Regions from separate parts of the Telluria sp. ZB4P36 genome, predicted to be linked through region 2. Evidence: riboswitches for the same ligand, from Rfam matches in the RefSeq annotation. Region 2 holds a riboswitch; the other holds the start of a gene.

Region 1 (8,690 bases), on a different contig from region 2:
GAGGGCGAGCGCTACATCGGCAGCCACGAGGAAGTGCTGCGCGCCCAGAACTTGCCGGTCGACGTCAAGCAGGCGCTCATCATGGAAGCGCTGCGCTACGTGATCGTCGCGGTGGCGCTGCTGCTGCCGATCGCGCTGTGGTCGCGCGCGCATTGGCAGGGGCTGCAGTCGCTGTCGCGCGTGGCGGACGAATTCGGCAGCGGCAAGCTGACCGCCCGCGCCCAGATGAAGCCCTCGGCCAGCATCTACCCGCTGGCCGAACGCATCAATCACATGGCCGACCGCATCGAAGACCTGCTGGAAGCGCAGAAGAGCCTGCTGCATTCGGTGTCGCACGAACTGCGCACCCCGATCGCGCGGCTGGAATTCGGCCTCGAACTGCTGGACGCGCGCGCCAAGGATCCGGACCTGAGCAAGCGCATCCGGGGCATGGAGGGCGACCTGCACGAACTGAATTCCCTGGTCAATGAATTGCTCGACATGAGCAAGCTCGACAGCGCACGCAAGCTGCAGGTCGCGCCCACCGCGCTGGCCGAGGTGCTGCGCGAATGCACCGAGATGTTGCCGCCCTCCCCGCATGCGCTCGATTGCGCCTTCGGCGACGACCTGGGCGAACTCGAACTCGACCGCCGCCTGCTGGCGCGGGCGGTCTGCAACCTGCTGCGCAATGCCCAGAAATATGCGGCCGGCCGCATCCTGCTGTCGGCCACGCGCGGCGCCGGCGGCGTCGAGATCACCGTGGACGACGACGGCCCCGGCATTCCGGAAGAGGAACGCGACAAGGTATTCGAGCCTTTCTACCGGCTCGACCGCAGCCGCGACCGCGCCACCGGCGGCTTCGGCCTCGGCCTGTCGATCGCGCGCAAGGCGGTGGCGCTGCACGGCGGCAGCCTGCGCGCCGACAGCGCGCCGCTGGGCGGGGCGCGCTTCCTGATCACCCTGCCCGCCTGAGACGACAACCCATGAGACCAGCCATGCAACGCTCCATCCTTTTGGCGGTGCTGCTTGCCGCGGCGGGCCAGGCGGCGGCCGAGAAGGCCGATGCCTATAAACCGACGCAGATCAGCTGCCGCTCCTGCGATGCCAACAGCCTGACCCGCAGCTTCATGGTCGCGGGCGGGGTGGAACTGACGCGCGGCACCCTGACGATCAGCGCCGACGGCGGCCGCGTCGAAGAGTCGCCGGAAGGCTACCAGCGCATCCTGCTGCAGGCCGATCCCGGCAAGAAGGTGCGCTTCCGCCAGAAGGCCGACGGCCCCGGCGAACGCTGGATGGAGGGCGAAGCCGACCGCGTGGAGTACGATGACCGTTCGGCCATGGTCAAGCTGATGTCGAAGGCGAAGGTCAGGCGCACCCTCGGCGGGCTCCAGACCGAAGAGGCCGAAGGCGAATACATCTCCTACGACAGCCGCACCGAGGAATTCAGCCTGCGCAATACGAGCACGGGCGAAGACCGTCCGGGCGGCGGGCGCAACACCATTACCCTGCAATCGAAACGCAAGGCACAGCCATGATCCTCGAAGTCGCCACCCTCGACGTCCGGCCCGGCCAGGAAGACGCCTTCGAAGCGGCCTTCCGCCGGGCCTCCGGCATCATCGCCGGCATGCCGGGCTATGCCAGCCACCAGCTGCAGCGCTGCCTGGAGCGGCCGAACCGCTACGTGCTGCTGGTGAACTGGCAGACGCTGGAAGACCATACCATCGGTTTCCGCGGCTCGCCCGGCTACCAGGAGTGGAAGGCCCTGCTGCACCATTTCTACGATCCTTTCCCGACCGTCGAGCATTACACGATGGTCCTCGACGGAGGTACACAATGAGTATTGCCTTACGCTGCCGCTGCGGCAAGCTGCGCGGCCAGGTCGCCGAGACGCGCGTGGCCGCGCGCGCGGTGTGCTACTGCAAGGACTGCCAGGCCTACGGCCATTTCCTCGCCAGCGGCGTGCTCGACGAGGCCGGCGGGACCGAGGTGGCCGCCACCCTGCCCGCGGCCGTGCGCTTCGACGCCGGCCTGGAGCACCTGGCCTGCATGTCGCTCAGCCCCAAGGGGCTGTACCGCTGGTACGCCAGCTGCTGCCATACGCCGGTCGGCAACACGCCGCGCGATCCGCGCACGTCCTACGTCGGGCTGGTGCGGGCCTGCCTGGATGCGCCGGATGCGGAACTCGCGCGCACGCTCGGGCCGCTGCGCTGCCGGACCCAGACGGCGACGGCCACGAAGCCGGTCGCCTCGAGCGGCCTGAGTACGGCCTGGGTGGTGGTCAAGGTCGGCGCCATGCTCATGAAGGCGCGCCTGGGAGGGGGATACAGGAACAATCCCTTCTTCCGGCCGGACAGCGACGAGCCGGTGAAACCGGTGCAGGTGCTGTCGCTGGAAGAAAGGAAGGCGCTGACCGCACAGGGCCAGCGCTAGAAAGGATCAGCGGCCGCCCTGCTCGGGCCGCGCACGCACGTGGGTCACGCCGTACCACAGGTGTTCCCACCAGTGGTCGCGCGAGCGCACGGTCACGAGACATGCCTTGTCGATGCCGCCCTTGAAGAGCGGATCGGGGCATTTGTTGGTCATCAGGGCGTAGCGCTGGTTCTCGGCATTGACGAGGCAAATGGCGAGCCAGACGGCCAAGCCCGCGAAGAACACCGCCAGCGACCACGCCACGTGGTTCACATTGCTGGTTTCAAACAGGTCGTCCTCGTTGGGCCGGGACCCATCGTACATCTTGAGGACTTCGCGTTCGACGTCATTGCTCATTTCGTGGCAGCCGCCTTCTTGACGAGAGCGTCCATGACCTGGGTCGTGGCCTGCAGCATCTGGCCGACGTCCTGGATCTTGTTGGCCTCGGCCACCTGGCTCGGCGACACCACGTACTTGCCGTCGATGATGATGGTCGGGGTACCGGAGACCTTGTAGGCGCCCGAGATCTGGCTCAGGCGGCGCAGCTTGGTCGTCACGCCGAAGGAGTTCCAGGTTTCCATGAACTTGGCGCGGTCCAGGCCGTTCTTCACTGCCCACTCGATGATCTGCTCATCCTTCATCAGGCGCTGGCGCTGGACGTGCACGGCCTGGAATACGCGGTGGTGATACTGGTCGAGCTTGCCCATCGCTTCGAGCGTCAGGAACAGGTGGGCTTCCGGATCGGCCGGGCCCTGGAACGGCAGGTGGATGCGGCGCACGTGGATGTTGTCGCCCTGCTTCTTGATCCAGCCGTTGAAGGCCGGCTCCAGCATGTTGCAGGCCGGGCAGTGGTAAGCGAAGAACTCGATGACCTCGACCTTCTTGCCCGTTGCCTGCACCGGCTGCGGCGCGCTCAGGGTCTGGTAGTCGACACCGTTCTTCGGGTCGGCAGGCGACGCGAACGCGGTGCTGGCGACCATGGTGGCGGCGATGAGGGCAAAACGCAGAGAACGCATAGGTTTCCTTCACAAGTGATTGAGCAAACGCCGGGAGATTACCACTTTTTTCGCCCTTGATTCTGAGGAAGGGCTGAATTTTGCATTTGCTTACGGAATTAACGCGGGGGAAACGCGGGGCCGGCGCTGCCGCACCCCGTCCAGGGCCTCGCACAGCAAGGCGGCGCCCTCGACAGTCCGCGGGCCAGGCCGCGTCAGCAGTTCGCCATTCACCGTCAACAGGTTGCCCCGCTTCACCGCCGTCATGCTCTTGTAGGGCTCCCACAGCTTCAGTCCCGGATTGGCCGGATCATACCGCTTGCCCGCCATGATCGCCTCGGGATCGGCCGCCAGCACCGCTTCGAGGCTGACCTCCGGCGCGACGACCTTGAGCCCGCCGAACACATTGCGCCCGCCGCAGACGCGGATCGCGTCGCTGGCAATCTGCGCATCGTTGAGCGTGTACAGCGGCTGGTCCCAGATCTGGTAGAACACCGTCACCGGCGAACGCCCGCCGTAGCGCGCTTCCAGCCCGGCCAGCTTCCCGCGCAGCGCGCCAGCGGCGCTGGACGCCGCCGGGCCGGTGCCCAGCAGCTGCCCGAGGCGCTCGATGTTGTCGGCCACCTGCGCCAGCTTGCGCGGCTCGCTGTGGAAGACCGGCACGCCCAGCGACTCGATCTGGGCGATCTGGCGCGCCGTATTCCCGCTGTGCCAGACCACGACCAGGTCGGGCTTCAGGGCCAGCACCCGCTCCATGTCGATCACGCTGTTGCTGCCGACCAGAGGGATGGTCTTCGCCGCTTCCGGGTAGTCGCTGTAGTTCATGGCCCCGACCACGCGCGCGCCGCCGCCGGCCGCGAACAGCAGCTCGGTGGCGTGCGGCGCCATCGAGATGACGCGGCGGGCCGGCTGCTGCACGGTGACGCGGCGGCCGGCATCGTCGACCACGGTCACCGCGGCCCCGGCGCCGGCAGTTGCCAGCGCCAGCAGCGCCGCTGCGGCAAGTCGGGGCGAATCCATCAGAACGCGTACCGCAGCGACAGCTTCAGCTGGCGGCCGTCGCTCGGGTAGATGCCCGAACGGCAGCCGAAGGCATTGCTGTAGTACTGGCGGTCCGCCAGATTGAGCCCGCTGACGGCCGCTTCCCAGCCGCCAACGCGGTAGGCGTAGCGCGCGTCGAGCGTGGTATACGACGGGATGCGCGCGCCGCAGCTGTTGCTGAAGTCGCTGCCATAGCGCTGGCTGTCCACCCACTGGGCGCCGATGTCGGCGCTGTGGCCGCCGGCAGGCGTCCATGCCGCGCGCAGGGTCACGACGTTCTTCGGCACCAGCACCATCTCGCGGCCGGCATTGGGGTACGCAGCATCTCGGCCGCCGGTGAATTCGGCGTCCACGCGCTGCCACTTGGCGCTCAGGCGCAGGTCCCGGGTAACCGCATGCTGCCCTTCCACTTCGATGCCCTGGCGGCGGGTCGGGTCGAGGTTGGTGTTGGCGCCCCAGCCGATGGTCGGATCGTAGAAGATCTCGTCCTTCAGGCGGTGGCGGAACAGGCGCGCGCTGATCTGGCGCACGGCGGAACCGGCGCTGACGCCCAGCTCGAGGTCGCGCGAGGTCTGCGGCGCCAGCACCTCAGGGCCCGAACGCAGGCTGTTCTCGTCCACGTTGGCGATGCGGTAGCTGCGGCCGGCCTTGGCGAACACGGTTACCTGCGGCAGCACGTCGATGCTGCCTTCCAGCGACCAGGCATTGATCGACTGCTTGCGGTGCTCGTTCAGCACCGGCGGGAAGGCCAGCGGATCCGAGTAGTCCTTGGTGAAGCGCTCGTGGCGGCCGCCGATGGCCAGGCGCGCGTTGTGGGGCGCGTTCCACAGGATCTCGTTGCGCAGGTAGACGGCCTTGGCATCCTGCTCGGCGGCGCCGCGCGAGAAATCGGAGCTGGTCTGGCGTTCCCAGCGCACCAGGTCGAGGCCGGCCACCAGTTCGTTGCGCTTGTCGCCCAGCGCGGCGGTGTGGCGCAGGCGCGGCGAGAACTGGGTCTGGCTGGCGTCGTAGCGCGAATGCGAGGCGACCTTGGTTCCGCCCAACATGTAGAAGTAGCTGGCTTCGACTTCGCGCTCGCGGCGCGACAGCTCGGCGGCCAGTTCGACCGCACCGATGCGGTGCTCGACGAAGGCCGTATAGCGGTCGGTGTCGAGGGTGCCGAAATCGTCCGGCGTCAGGGTCTGGCGCGGATTGGCCAGGTACTGGGCTTCGGTCAGCGAGCCGGGGAAGCGCGCGTCCTGTTCCGAACGCTCGAAGCGCAGGCCGGCGCGGCCCGCGCCATAGCTGTATTGCACCCCGCCGCTGGCGGTCTTCTGCTTGAATTCGCTGTTCTTGCGGTAGTTGTCGGTGCCGCGGTCTGCCACGGCGACGTCGAGCGACCAGGGACCGGCGCCATGGCTCAGCGAGCCGCGCAGGTCGTGGGCATCGAAGCGCCCGGCTTCGGCGAACAGCGAACCGTGGGTACCGCTTGCCCCGGCGCGGCGGGTGATGATGTTGATCACGCCGCCGGTCGCACCTTCGCCATACAGCACGCTGCTGCCGCCGCGCTGGATCTCGATGCGCTCGACGGTATCGACCGGAATGCTGGACAGGACCGCGTTGCTCAGTTCGTTCTCGTTCAGGCGCACGCCGTCGACCAGGATCACCAGGTTCTGGGCGCTGTTCGAGCCGAAGCCGCGCAGGTCGAGCGCGAAGTCCGGCGACGCATCGAGGCTCTGGCGCCCGTAGACGCCGCCGACCTTGCGGATCGCGGCATTGACGTCGGTGGCGCCGGCACGGCGGATGTCTTCGGCGGTGATGACGGTGGCGCCGATCGGCGCGGCGGCCGTCTGCGCCGGGAAGCGCGCGCCGGTGACGACGATCGAGGGAAGGGCTTCCTGTGCCAGCGCATCGGCGGCAAGGACGGACAGCGACAGGGCGCAGGCCAGCGCGAGCGGCTTGAACGCCGGCGCGCTGCGTGGTACGACAGCAAATTTCATGTGGATGTTCTCGGTAATGGCACCGGCCTGCGTCCCCGCACACCGGTTTCAACGGAAGCCGCAGGCGATGAACACGTCGGCGCTTCCACCTGTCTGGCCGGTATCCGGGCTTGCAAGACGGACCGCCCCACCTTCCTATGCGATGCACAGTGGTTATCGGGGTGGCCTATCGCTCTCGGGAGAGTAGCGATGCTTGTTCACCGTTGCGGGGGCAGCACACCTCGGCGTAGGCGCGCAGCGCCTTTGCCTCGTGTTTCCCGTTTAACTGCGCATGCGGAGGGCATGCGCGGGCACCAGAACCCCGAGATTATAACCTGACAAGCTTTTTGCGCTTTCTGTCGCCCTATTTGCGTTTCCATCCTAAAAGCTTGGAAGTTTAATAATCTTCTGGATATAGTCGCGCTCATACCAAAACAGGGAGTTTTGCATGCAGATCCGATGGAAGCACGACGTGCTCGCGGCAACGCTGCTGGCGCTCGGGGTAGGCGGCGCCTGGCTCGCCTGGGCCGACGCGCCGGCGCCCGCCGTCCCGCCCTCGCTCGACGGCATCGCGCTGGCGGCACCGGACGCCGCCGCCGTCGCCGTCCCCAGCAGCCCGGACGCCTGGGGCGGCATCCGCAGCGGCGACCACGCGACCCTGTCCGACCGCGTGGTGAGCTACCGCATCGCCGCCACCCTCGACCCGGTCAGGCACGTGGTCAGCGGCCGCCAGCAGCTCACCTGGCGCAACCGCAGCAAGGTAGAGGTGCGCAGCGTCTACGTCCACCTCTACATGAACGCCTTCGCCGGCGAAGGCAGCAGCTTCTTCACCGAGCAGCGCCGGCGCGGCGAGGCTTTCCGCAGCGGCGTCGGCACCGGCGACGGCGAATGGGGCCACATCAGCCTGCAGGGCGTCAGCCAGGGCGGCGCCCGGGTCGCGTGGCGCTTCGTCCAGCCCGACCAGGGGCCCGCCACCGACCACACGGTGGCGCGCCTCGACCTGCCCGAAGCGGTCGCCCCGGGCGCCTCCACCACGCTCGACATGGCCTTCAGCACCCAACTGCCGCGCGTGATCGCGCGCACCGGCTACTACGGCAGCTTCCACCTGGTGGCGCAGTGGTTCCCGAAGATCGCGGTGCTCGAACTGCCGGGCGAACGCGGCGCCACGGCACCACGCTGGAACGCGCACGAGTTCCACCTGGATTCCGAGTTCTATTCGGACTTCGGCAGCTACGACGTCAGCCTGACGGTCCCGCAGGGCTATACGGTCGGCGCCACCGGCGAACTGCAGGGCGCGCCCGTCGAGAAGAACGGCATGCTCACCCACCGCTACCTGCAGCACGACGTGCACGACTTCGCCTGGACTGCGGACAAGCGCAGCGCCCGCCCGCTGGTGGAGACCTGGACCGGTCCCGGCAGCCCCAACGTGACCGTGCAGGTGCTCTATCCGCCCGAGTACGAGGCCAGCGCCAAGCCGGCGATGAAGGCGGCCAAGGAGTCGCTGGCCTACTTCTCGCGCGCGCTCGGCCCCTATCCCTACCGCACCCTCACCGTCGTGATTCCGCCCGAAGGCGCGGAAGAAGCCGGTGCCATGGAGTACCCGACCTTCTTCACCGTCTCCGGCCATGCCGAGGTGGCGCCGAACACGCAAGCCGCCTTCGATCTCGACGCGGTGACGATCCACGAATTCGGCCATGGCTACTTCTACGGCATCGTGGCCAGCAACGAGTTCGAGGAACCCCTGCTCGACGAAGGCCTGAACTCGTACTGGGAGAGCCGCATGATGCGCGACCGCGGCCAGCAGATTTATCCGGCCACTGGCTTCCTGAAGCGGATCGGCATCGATCCGGCCTTCGAGGGCTTCGACGGCATGCGCCTGGTCATGCCGCGCGACCGGCCCGCCGACGCGCCGGGGCAGAACGCCTGGCGGCGCCTGCAGGGCATCGGCCCCGTGTACACCCGCAGCGCGGTCGTGCTGCGCGACCTCGAAGAACGCATCGGCAGCGAGGCGATGGAGCGCGGCTTCAAGGAATACTACCGCCGCTGGAAATTCCGCCACCCGGGCGTCGCCGACCTGCGCGAGGCGCTCGCCGACGGCAGCGGCGAACGCGCCGCCGTCGAGGATGTCTTCGCGAAGCAGATCTATGCCACGGCGCGCGTGGACGACCGTGTGGCCAAGCTGACGAGCGAGGAAGAACTTCCGCTCGCCGGCACCCGTGTCGTGAACGGCAAGCGTGTCGAAGAATCGCGCGCGGCGGTGGAGGAGCGTATCGCGAAGCTGCGTGCCGAGTGGGAGAAGGGGAACCCG
Region 2 (8,690 bases):
ATTTAAGTAATCAGCGACCGAAGTCACTGGCACCTTCATCAAACGCCCACACTTATCGACTGTTGATTGTTAAAGAACTCTTGTTCTGTGCTACCTTGCTGCACCGTACGAAGCGTTGTGTTCGTCAGCAGCAGAGAAGTGAGAGTATGCAGTGTTTCGTGTTCCTCGTCAACCCCTCGTCTCTTTCGCTATCGCTGCCTTACAAGCTGCTTTCGCGTCGGAGGAGTAAGACTATAGCAAACGCCGGCGGCACTTACAACGCCTGCGACTATGTTATCGTCGCGTTTTTTCCACCTTATCTTTCCGGCAATGCAGATTCCACCTATCGCGCCGATCGCCGACGCAGCCCTGTCGCAGGTCCTGGCCGAGGCCATTAATAACAAGACGAAACCGCTCGGCAGCCTCGGCCGCCTGGAGACGCTCGCGGCCCAGCTCGGACTGATCCAGCGCTCGGCAAGGGTCCGCATCAGCGATCCGGCCATCCTGGTATTTGCCGGCGACCACGGCGTGGTCGCAGAAGGCGTCTCGGCTTATCCGCAGGACGTCACCTGGCAGATGGTGGAGAATTTCCTCGCCAACGGCGCCGCCATCAATGTGTTCGCACGCCAGAACAACTGCGCGCTGCACGTCGTCGACGCCGGCGTCAAGCACGTGTTCGGCGAGCGCGCCGGCCTGCTCGACCGCAAGGTCGGCATGGGAACCCATAACTTCGCCAATGAAGCCGCAATGTCGCGCCTCGAACTGGACACCGCGCTGGAACACGGCATGGCCCTGGTGCGCGACCTCCCAGGTAACGTGGTCGGCTTCGGCGAGATGGGCATCGGTAACACGACCGCCGCCGCGGCCATCATGCACAAGCTCACCAGGCTGCCGCTGCCGCAATGCGTCGGCGCCGGCACGGGACTGTCGGCCGATGGCATCCAGCGCAAGCAGCAAGTCATCGCCGCCGCCGTCGAGCGCCATGCCGGCGCCGACGATCCGCTCGAGGTGCTGGCCACCTTCGGTGGTTTCGAGATCGCCATGATGAGCGGCGCGATGCTGAAGGCGGCCGAGCTCCGCAAAGTACTGCTGATCGACGGCTTCATCGTCACCAGTGCCCTGCTGGTCGCCGCGCGCCTGCAGCCGGCGATCCTCGACTACTGCGTCTTCGCCCACTGCTCGGACGAGAACGGCCATCGCCTGATGCTGGATGCACTCGGCGCGCAACCGCTGCTGCAGCTCGGCCTGCGGCTGGGCGAAGGCACCGGCAGCGCGCTGGCCCTGCCCCTGCTGCACGCGGCCGCCAACTTCATGAACGAGATGGCGACCTTCGCATCGGCGCAGGTCAGCACCGGCGCGCACTGACACATGCAGCAGTTGCGCCTGTTCTTCATCGCGGTCCAGTTCTTCACGCGCCTGCCGATTCCGCGCTGGGTCGGTTTCGAGCAGGAGTGGCTGCACCATGCGTCGCGCTACTTCCCGCTGGTCGGCATCGTGGTGGGCGCGATCGGCGCCGGCGTGTACGCCGCGTCCGCGCTGTTCGTCCCCGCGCCGGTCGCCGCCGTGCTCTCGACCGCAGCCACCATCTACGCCACCGGCGCCTTTCATGAGGACGGCTTCGCCGACACCTGCGATGGCCTCGGCGGCGGCATGACGCGCGAGCGCGTGCTCGAGATCATGAAGGATTCGCGTGTCGGCGCCTACGGCGCCATCGGCGTCGTGTGCATGCTCGGCACGAAGTGCACGGCACTTGCGATGCTGCCGCCCGCCAGCGCCATCGGCGCCCTGCTGCTTGCCCATCCGCTGTCGCGCCTCGCGGCGACCTCGCTCATCTGGCGCATGGAATATGCACGCGCCGAAGGCAAGGCCAAGCCGCTGGCCGAACGCATGACGACCGCGGAATTCGGCATCGCCTCGGTGACCGTGGCGATTGCCGCCCTGCTCCTGCTCGCCAGCGGCACACTCGACCTGCGCGCCGTACTCGCCGCCCTCCTCGGCGCCGGCGCCGCCAGCTGGTGGCTGGCCCGGAAGTTCGCGCAGCGCATCGGCGGCTATACCGGCGACTGCCTCGGCGCCGTCCAGCAACTGGCGGAAGCGTTCATCTACCTCGCCGTGCTGGCCACGCTCGGCCACGGCGCGCTGGCCTGAGCCATGCGGCTGGTCCTGGTCCGCCACCCGCAGCCGGACATTGCGCCCGGACTCTGCTACGGCAGGACCGATGTCGCCGCATCCGCGGCAGCGCTATCCCTCGTCACCGGCAAGCTGCGCGAGGCCTGCCTGCCCGGCGCGCTGCCGGTCTACGCGAGTCCGCTGACGCGCTGCGCCGCGCTTGCCGGCGCACTCGGCGTTCCCGTCACGCTCGACTCCCGCCTGGCCGAGATGGACTTCGGCGCCTGGGAGATGCGCAGCTGGGAGGACATCCCGCGCGCCGAGGTCGATGCCTGGGCGGCCGACCTCCTGCATTACCGACCCGGCGGCGGCGAAAACGTGCTCGACGTGGCCTGGCGCATCGCCGCCTTCCGCGATGCATTGCGCGCGTCGAGCCTGCCTGCCGCGCTGCTCGTCTGCCACGCCGGCACCATCCGCCTCCTGTGCGCCCTGCATGCCGGCGGCGGTCTCGAGCAGGCCGCGCTGCGTGCCGCTTCCAGTGCCCACCGCATCGCCTACGGTGAAGTCATCGAGCTGAAAGACTGACAACAGCTTCGGTCCTGCCCTATAATGGCGGCGTTTTGGTGCTCGCGGCCGTGTTCACGGCCGCAGTTAAACGGGAAACACGAAGCCCTTCAACAAGGCCAATGTGTGCTGCCCCCGCAACGGTAAGCAAGTGCCGCGCTCGATGAATGACCAGCGCGGCGAACCGTCTTCCATGACCACTGTGCACCTGCATGGGAAGGTCGGACGGCCATACTTGCCAGCCCGGATACCGGCCAAAAGGTGGAAGCGCGCCAGCGGTGCGCTTCTGTTCAATCTGGCCTACGGGGACGTCGGCTGGTTGTCTTTGAACGAGCATTTCATGAACTTACCTGTCACACGGCTTGCGGCCGCGACTTCGCTCGCAACTTCGCTTGCATTCGCCTTCGCTTCGCCTTCCCTCGCCCACAACTTCGATACCGTCGTCGTCACCGCCACCCGCATGCCGCAGCGCGAGGTCGACGTGATCGCCGACACCACCGTCATCCATGCCGACGAGATCGCGCGCTCCGGCGCCGGTTCGGTGGCCGACGTGCTGCGGCGCCAGCGCGGCATCGAAATCACCCGCAACGGCAGCGCCGGCGCGGCCACCAGCGTGTTCCTGCGCGGCGCCAACAGCAACGGGGTCGTGGTCCTGCTGGACGGCGTGCGCATCGGGTCCTCCACCAGCGGCGCCGCCGCCTGGAACGCGGTGCCGCTCGGCGCCATCGAACGCATCGAGGTCGTCTATGGACCGCTCAGCACCCTGTACGGCGCCGACGCGATCGGTGGCGTGATCCAGATCTTCACGCGCAAGGGAGACGGCGCGCCCACCGTCAGCGGCTCCGCCGGCGTTGGCAGCAACGCCACCCGCAAGCTCGATGCCAGCGTGTACGGCGCGGGCGGCGGCTTGCGCTACGCCTTCAGCGCCGGTCATGAAGAGTCGGATGGTTTCTCGGCCACGCGCCCGGGCGCCTTCGGCTTCAATCCGGACGAAGACGGCTACCGCCGCGGCAACGCCAACGGCCGGCTGTCCTATACCGTCGCGCCAGGCACCGAGATCGGCGCGCAGTTCCTCCACAGCGACTTGCGCGCCCAGTACGACAGCGGCAGCGCCGCTTACGATGTCCACAACAAGCAGGACCTGAACACGGCCGCGGTATATGCCAGCCGCCAGTTCACGCCGAACTGGCGCAGCACCCTGCAGTACGCCCGCTCGGATGACAATCTGGGCAGCTTCACCAGCGCCGCGGCGTCCGGCGCCAGCCAGATCGACACCCGCCAGGACGAGCTGTCCTGGCAAAACACCATCGCGCTCGGCCCCGATACCCTGCAGCTGCTGTACAGCCACCGGAAGGAGGAGGTGGAATCGAGCGCCACCGCCGCCCTGTCGCGCATCCGCATCACGAATTCCTACGCGGCCGCTTACTCGGCCAAGCGCGGCAAGCACCTGCTCGACCTCAGCGCCCGCCACGACCGCTCGGTCTACGGCAACAAGAATACCGGCGCCGCCGGCTATGGCTATGACTTCGGCCAGGGCTGGCGCGCCACTGCCAGCGTCGGCAGCAGCTTCCGCGCGCCCACCTTCAACGAGCTGTACTACCCCGGCTATGGCCTGCCGACCAACCGTCCGGAAAAAGGCCGCAACCGGGAAGCCGGACTGCGCTACGACGCCGGCAGCGTGCAACTCGATGCGAGCTACTTTCACAACCGCCTGACCGACATGATCGTCTCCGCGACGCCATGCCCGGGCCGCACCGGCAGCTGTGCCTACAACGTGAATCAAGCGAAGCTCGAGGGTCTCACGCTCGCGGCCCAAACCCGTGTCGGCAGCGTCAACCTGCGCGGCAGCGTGGATTGGCAGGATCCGAAGGACGAGACCACCGGCAAGCAGCTGGCGCGCCGCGCGAAGAAGCACGCCGGCATCCAGGCCGACAGCAGCTGGGGCAGGGTCAAGGCCGGCGCCGAACTGCAGCTCTCCGGCGAGCGCTTCGACGACGCCGCCAACCAGCGCCGCCTGGGCGGCTACGGCCTGCTCAACCTGTACACTAGCTGGCAATTCACGCCGGAGGTGTCGCTGCTGCTCCGCCTCGACAATGTCGCGGACAAGCAGTATGAGCTGGCCCGCAACTACGGCACCAGCGGACGCACCTGGTTCGCCGGCCTGCGCTACGGCATCCGCTGAGCGGACCACGATCGAGAAGGAGACGCATGCATCACCCCTTTCAACCGCAGCGCCGGCGCGCCATGCTCGTCATCGGCGCCCTGCTGCTGTGCGCCGTCGCCAGCCTGCTGTTCGCCGGCATGACGGGCTCGATCGCCGTGCCGCTGGCCGACGTTCCCGACGCCCTGCGCCAGCTGGCGCGCGGCGACGGCAATACGCTGGCGGCCTCGCTGATCGAGCTGCGCGCCAGCCGCGCGCTGACCGCCTTCGTCACCGGCGGCGCGCTGGCACTGGCCGGGGTGATGATGCAGGCGCTGCTGCGCAACCCGCTGGCCGATCCCTACGTGCTCGGCATCTCGGCCGGCGCGTCGGTCGGTGCCCTGCTGGCGCTGCTCCTGATGGCCGCCGCCATCGTGGTCGACCTGGCGGCGCTGGCCGGCGCGGTGGCGGTCTCGATGCTGCTCTACCTGCTGGCCCGGCGCGACTTGCGCGGCGGACTGGCGCAGGAAGGCGGTACCTCGACGTTGCTGCTGACCGGCGTGATCCTGTCCTCGGCCTGTATCGCCCTGGTGACCCTGATGCTCTCGATCGCGCCGGAAGGCCGGCTGCGCAGCATGATCTTCTGGATGATCGGCGACCTCGCCGGCGCACCGCTGCGCCTCGCGCCCTGGCTGGTGCTCGGCGCGGCCCTGCTGTATGCCCTGCGCAGCGCGCGCGCCATGAACATGGTCGCGCTGCATGCCGAAGCGGCCGCCACGCTCGGCATCCGCGTCGGCAGCCTGCGCAAGGGCCTGTTTTTCGTGTCGGGCGTGCTGACGGCCAGTGCCGTGACCAGCGCCGGGTCGGTCGGCTTCGTCGGGTTGATCGTCCCGCACGCCTGCCGCTTCGCCTTCGGCCCCGACCACCGCGTGCTGGTCCCGGCGGCGGTGCTGAGCGGCGGCAGCTTCCTGGTGCTGTGCGATACGCTCGCACGCACCATCATCGCACCCCAGCAGCTGCCGGTCGGCGCGATCACGGCGATCATCGGTGCGCCGGTGTTCCTTTACCAACTGCACCGCCTGAGGAGGTGACATGATCCGCACCGAACACCTCGACCTCAAGGCCGGCAGCCGCACCCTGGTCCGCCAGCTCGACTGGGCGGCCCGCCCCGGCGAATGCTGGAGCATCATCGGCCGCAACGGCGCCGGCAAGAGCACCCTGCTGCGCACGCTCGCCGGCCTGCACCGGCCGGACGGCGGTTCGGTCGTCGTCGGCGGCCGCAAGCTCGACGACTGGGCGCCGGAACAGCTGGCGCGCCAGCGCGCCTTCCTGGCGCAGTCGCGCCACGATGCCTTTTCGTACAGCGTGATCGAAACCGTGCTGTCGGCGCGCCATCCCTATCACGCCAACCGCTATTGGGAAGGCAGCGACGACCACCAGGCCGCCATGCGCGCCCTCGCGGCGATGGAAGTGCTCGAGCTGGCCGGCCGCGACGTGCGCACCCTGTCCGGCGGCGAGCGCCAGCGGGTCGCCATCGCCGCGCTGCTGGCCCAGGACACGCCCCTGCTGCTGCTCGACGAGCCGGCCAATGCCCTCGACCTGGCGCACCAGGTCAGCGTCATGGGCCTGCTGGCCGGCCTGTGCCGCGAGCAGGGCAAGATCGTGGTCATGGTCGGCCACGACCTGAACCTGGCCTACCGCATCTCCACCCACGCGCTGCTGTTGATGGGCGACGGCCGCTGGCAAGCCGGCACCGTCGACGCCACCATGCAGCCGGCCCTGCTGGGCGACTACCTCGGCCATCCGATCGACATGATCGAGCACGGCGGCCGCCGCATCTTCCTTCCTTTCGAGGCTAGCGCATGAACGACATGACTCCTGAAGAAACCGCGGCGCTGAACGAGCGCCACCGCCAGCGCATGGAGCGCAAGAAGGCCGTGATCGACGCAAAGATCGCGGCCGCCGACAAGGACATCGGCATCATCATCGTCAATACCGGCAACGGCAAGGGCAAGAGCTCGAGCGCCTTCGGCATGGTGACACGTGCGCTCGGCCATGGCATGAAGGTCGGCGTGGTCCAGTTCATCAAGGGCGCGATGTCGACCGGAGAAGAAAAATTCCTGCGCCGCTTCCCCGACGATGTCAGCTTCCATGCGATGGGCGAAGGCTATACCTGGGAAACCCAGGACCGCGAACGCGACATCGCCAAGGCAGGCGAAGCCTGGGAGCAGGCCAGGCGCTTCCTGCGCGACCCGGCCTATGGCATGGTGGTGCTCGACGAACTGAACATCGCGCTCAAGTACAAATACCTCGACGTGCACACCGTCATTGCCGACCTGCTCGACCGTCCGGACATGCAGCACGTGGTGGTGACCGGCCGCGCGGCGCCGCCGGAGCTGGTGGCGGTGGCGGACACCGTCACCGAGATGAACGTGGTCAAGCACGCCTTCAAGGCGGGCATTGCGGCGCAAGCCGGAACGGAGTGGTGACATGAACCGGGATCAGGGCGCCCGCGCCGTGCTGGTCGCGGCCATGGCATCTAGCCAGGGCAAGACCAGCGTCACTGCCGCGCTGGCGCGCAAGCTGTTGCGCCAGGGCCTGCGCGTGCGGGTGTTCAAATGCGGACCGGACTTCATCGACCCGATGATCCTGGAGCGTGCATCGGGCGCACCGGTCCATACGCTCGACCTGTGGATGGTCGGCGTCGAAGAATGCCGGCGCCGCCTGCACGACGCGGCGCGCGAAGCCGATGCGATCCTGATCGAGGGCGTCATGGGCCTGTACGACGGCTCGCCCTCGGCGGCGGACCTGGCGCGCGAGTTCGGCGTGCCGGTACTGGCGGTGATCGATGCCTCGGCCATGGCGCAAACCGCCGGGGCGGTGGCGCGCGGCCTGCGCGACTATGGCCCGGTCCAGCTGGCCGGCGTGGTCGCGAACCGCATCGCGAGCACAGGCCACGCCAATATGGTGGCCTCGTCCCTGCGCGACATTCCGCTGGTCGGCTGGCTGCCACGCCAGGAGACGCCGCTGCCGGAACGCCATCTGGGCCTGGTCCTGCCGGGCGAAGTCGAGGGCCTGGAAATGCTGCTCGACAAACTCGCGGACGAGCTGCACTTCAACGAGGCGGCCTGGGAGGCCCTGCCCTTGATGGCGCAATCGGCGCTGGAATGGCCGGACGTGGGTGGAATGCTGGACAAGAAGACCATCGCCGTCGCCCGCGACGCCGCCTTCTGCTTCCTCTACCCCGCCAACCTCGACCTGCTGGAAAAGATGGGCGCGCGCCTGCGCTACTTCTCGCCCCTGGCGGACGAGCCGGTGCCGGGCGACGCCGATGCCGTGTTCCTGCCCGGCGGTTATCCGGAACTGCACTGCGCCGAGTTGGCCCGGGCCGGGCAATGGCAGACCTCGATCCGCGCAACGCATGCGCGCGGCGTGCCGATCCTGGCCGAATGCGGCGGCATGATGGCGGTCGCCGAAGGCCTCATCGACACCGAAGGGCAGCGCTGGCCGATGGCCGGGCTGCTGCCGGGCGAAGTGCGCATGCAGCCGCGCCTGGCGGGCCTGGGCGCCCATGCCATGCCGACCGAGCAAGGTCCGGTGCGCGGCCATACCTTCCACTATTCCTCGCTGGAGTCGCCGGCCCCGGTACAGGCGCACACCATCAAGACCAGCAACGGGGCAAGGGGCGAAGCCGTGTACCGCATCGGCTCGCTTACCGCCTCCTACTTCCACGCCTATTTCTCGTCGAACCCGCCGGCCGTGGCGGCCCTGTTCAGCGGAGCTGCGCCGTGAGCCGCAGCCTGGTGCTGGGCGGGGCGCGCTCCGGCAAGAGCGCCCATGCCGAGCGGCTGGCGCAAGCCTCCGGCAAGGAAGTCATCTACGTCGCCACCTCGCGCGC

What was found. A riboswitch is a leader RNA that binds a small molecule or an ion and turns the genes downstream of it on or off. The one in region 2 is predicted to bind cobalamin.
Region 1: another riboswitch for cobalamin. It lies ahead of AC56LK_RS19180 (TonB-dependent receptor); the one in region 2 lies ahead of AC56LK_RS24815 (TonB-dependent receptor domain-containing protein).

Annotation. Positions count from the first base shown of each region.
Region 1 covers NZ_JCASIE010000016.1:87,627-96,316, forward strand. Annotated here, with positions in the region: gene AC56LK_RS19145 (ATP-binding protein) at 1-951, shown strand, start outside; gene lptA (lipopolysaccharide transport periplasmic protein LptA) at 975-1,514, shown strand; gene AC56LK_RS19155 (antibiotic biosynthesis monooxygenase family protein) at 1,511-1,816, shown strand; gene AC56LK_RS19160 (DUF6151 family protein) at 1,813-2,409, shown strand; gene AC56LK_RS19165 (hypothetical protein) at 2,416-2,745, opposite strand; gene AC56LK_RS19170 (thiol:disulfide interchange protein DsbA/DsbL) at 2,742-3,404, opposite strand; gene AC56LK_RS19175 (cobalamin-binding protein) at 3,495-4,403, opposite strand; gene AC56LK_RS19180 (TonB-dependent receptor) at 4,403-6,403, opposite strand; cobalamin riboswitch at 6,482-6,716, opposite strand; gene AC56LK_RS19185 (M1 family metallopeptidase) at 6,831-8,690, shown strand, end outside.
Region 2 covers NZ_JCASIE010000037.1:54-8,743, forward strand. Annotated here, with positions in the region: gene cobT (nicotinate-nucleotide--dimethylbenzimidazole phosphoribosyltransferase) at 310-1,344, shown strand; gene AC56LK_RS24805 (adenosylcobinamide-GDP ribazoletransferase) at 1,348-2,127, shown strand; gene AC56LK_RS24810 (histidine phosphatase family protein) at 2,131-2,673, shown strand; cobalamin riboswitch at 2,693-2,925, shown strand; gene AC56LK_RS24815 (TonB-dependent receptor domain-containing protein) at 2,993-4,834, shown strand; gene AC56LK_RS24820 (FecCD family ABC transporter permease) at 4,861-5,883, shown strand; gene AC56LK_RS24825 (ABC transporter ATP-binding protein) at 5,885-6,658, shown strand; gene cobO (cob(I)yrinic acid a,c-diamide adenosyltransferase) at 6,655-7,281, shown strand; gene AC56LK_RS24835 (cobyrinic acid a,c-diamide synthase CobB) at 7,283-8,584, shown strand; gene cobU (bifunctional adenosylcobinamide kinase/adenosylcobinamide-phosphate guanylyltransferase) at 8,581-8,690, shown strand, end outside.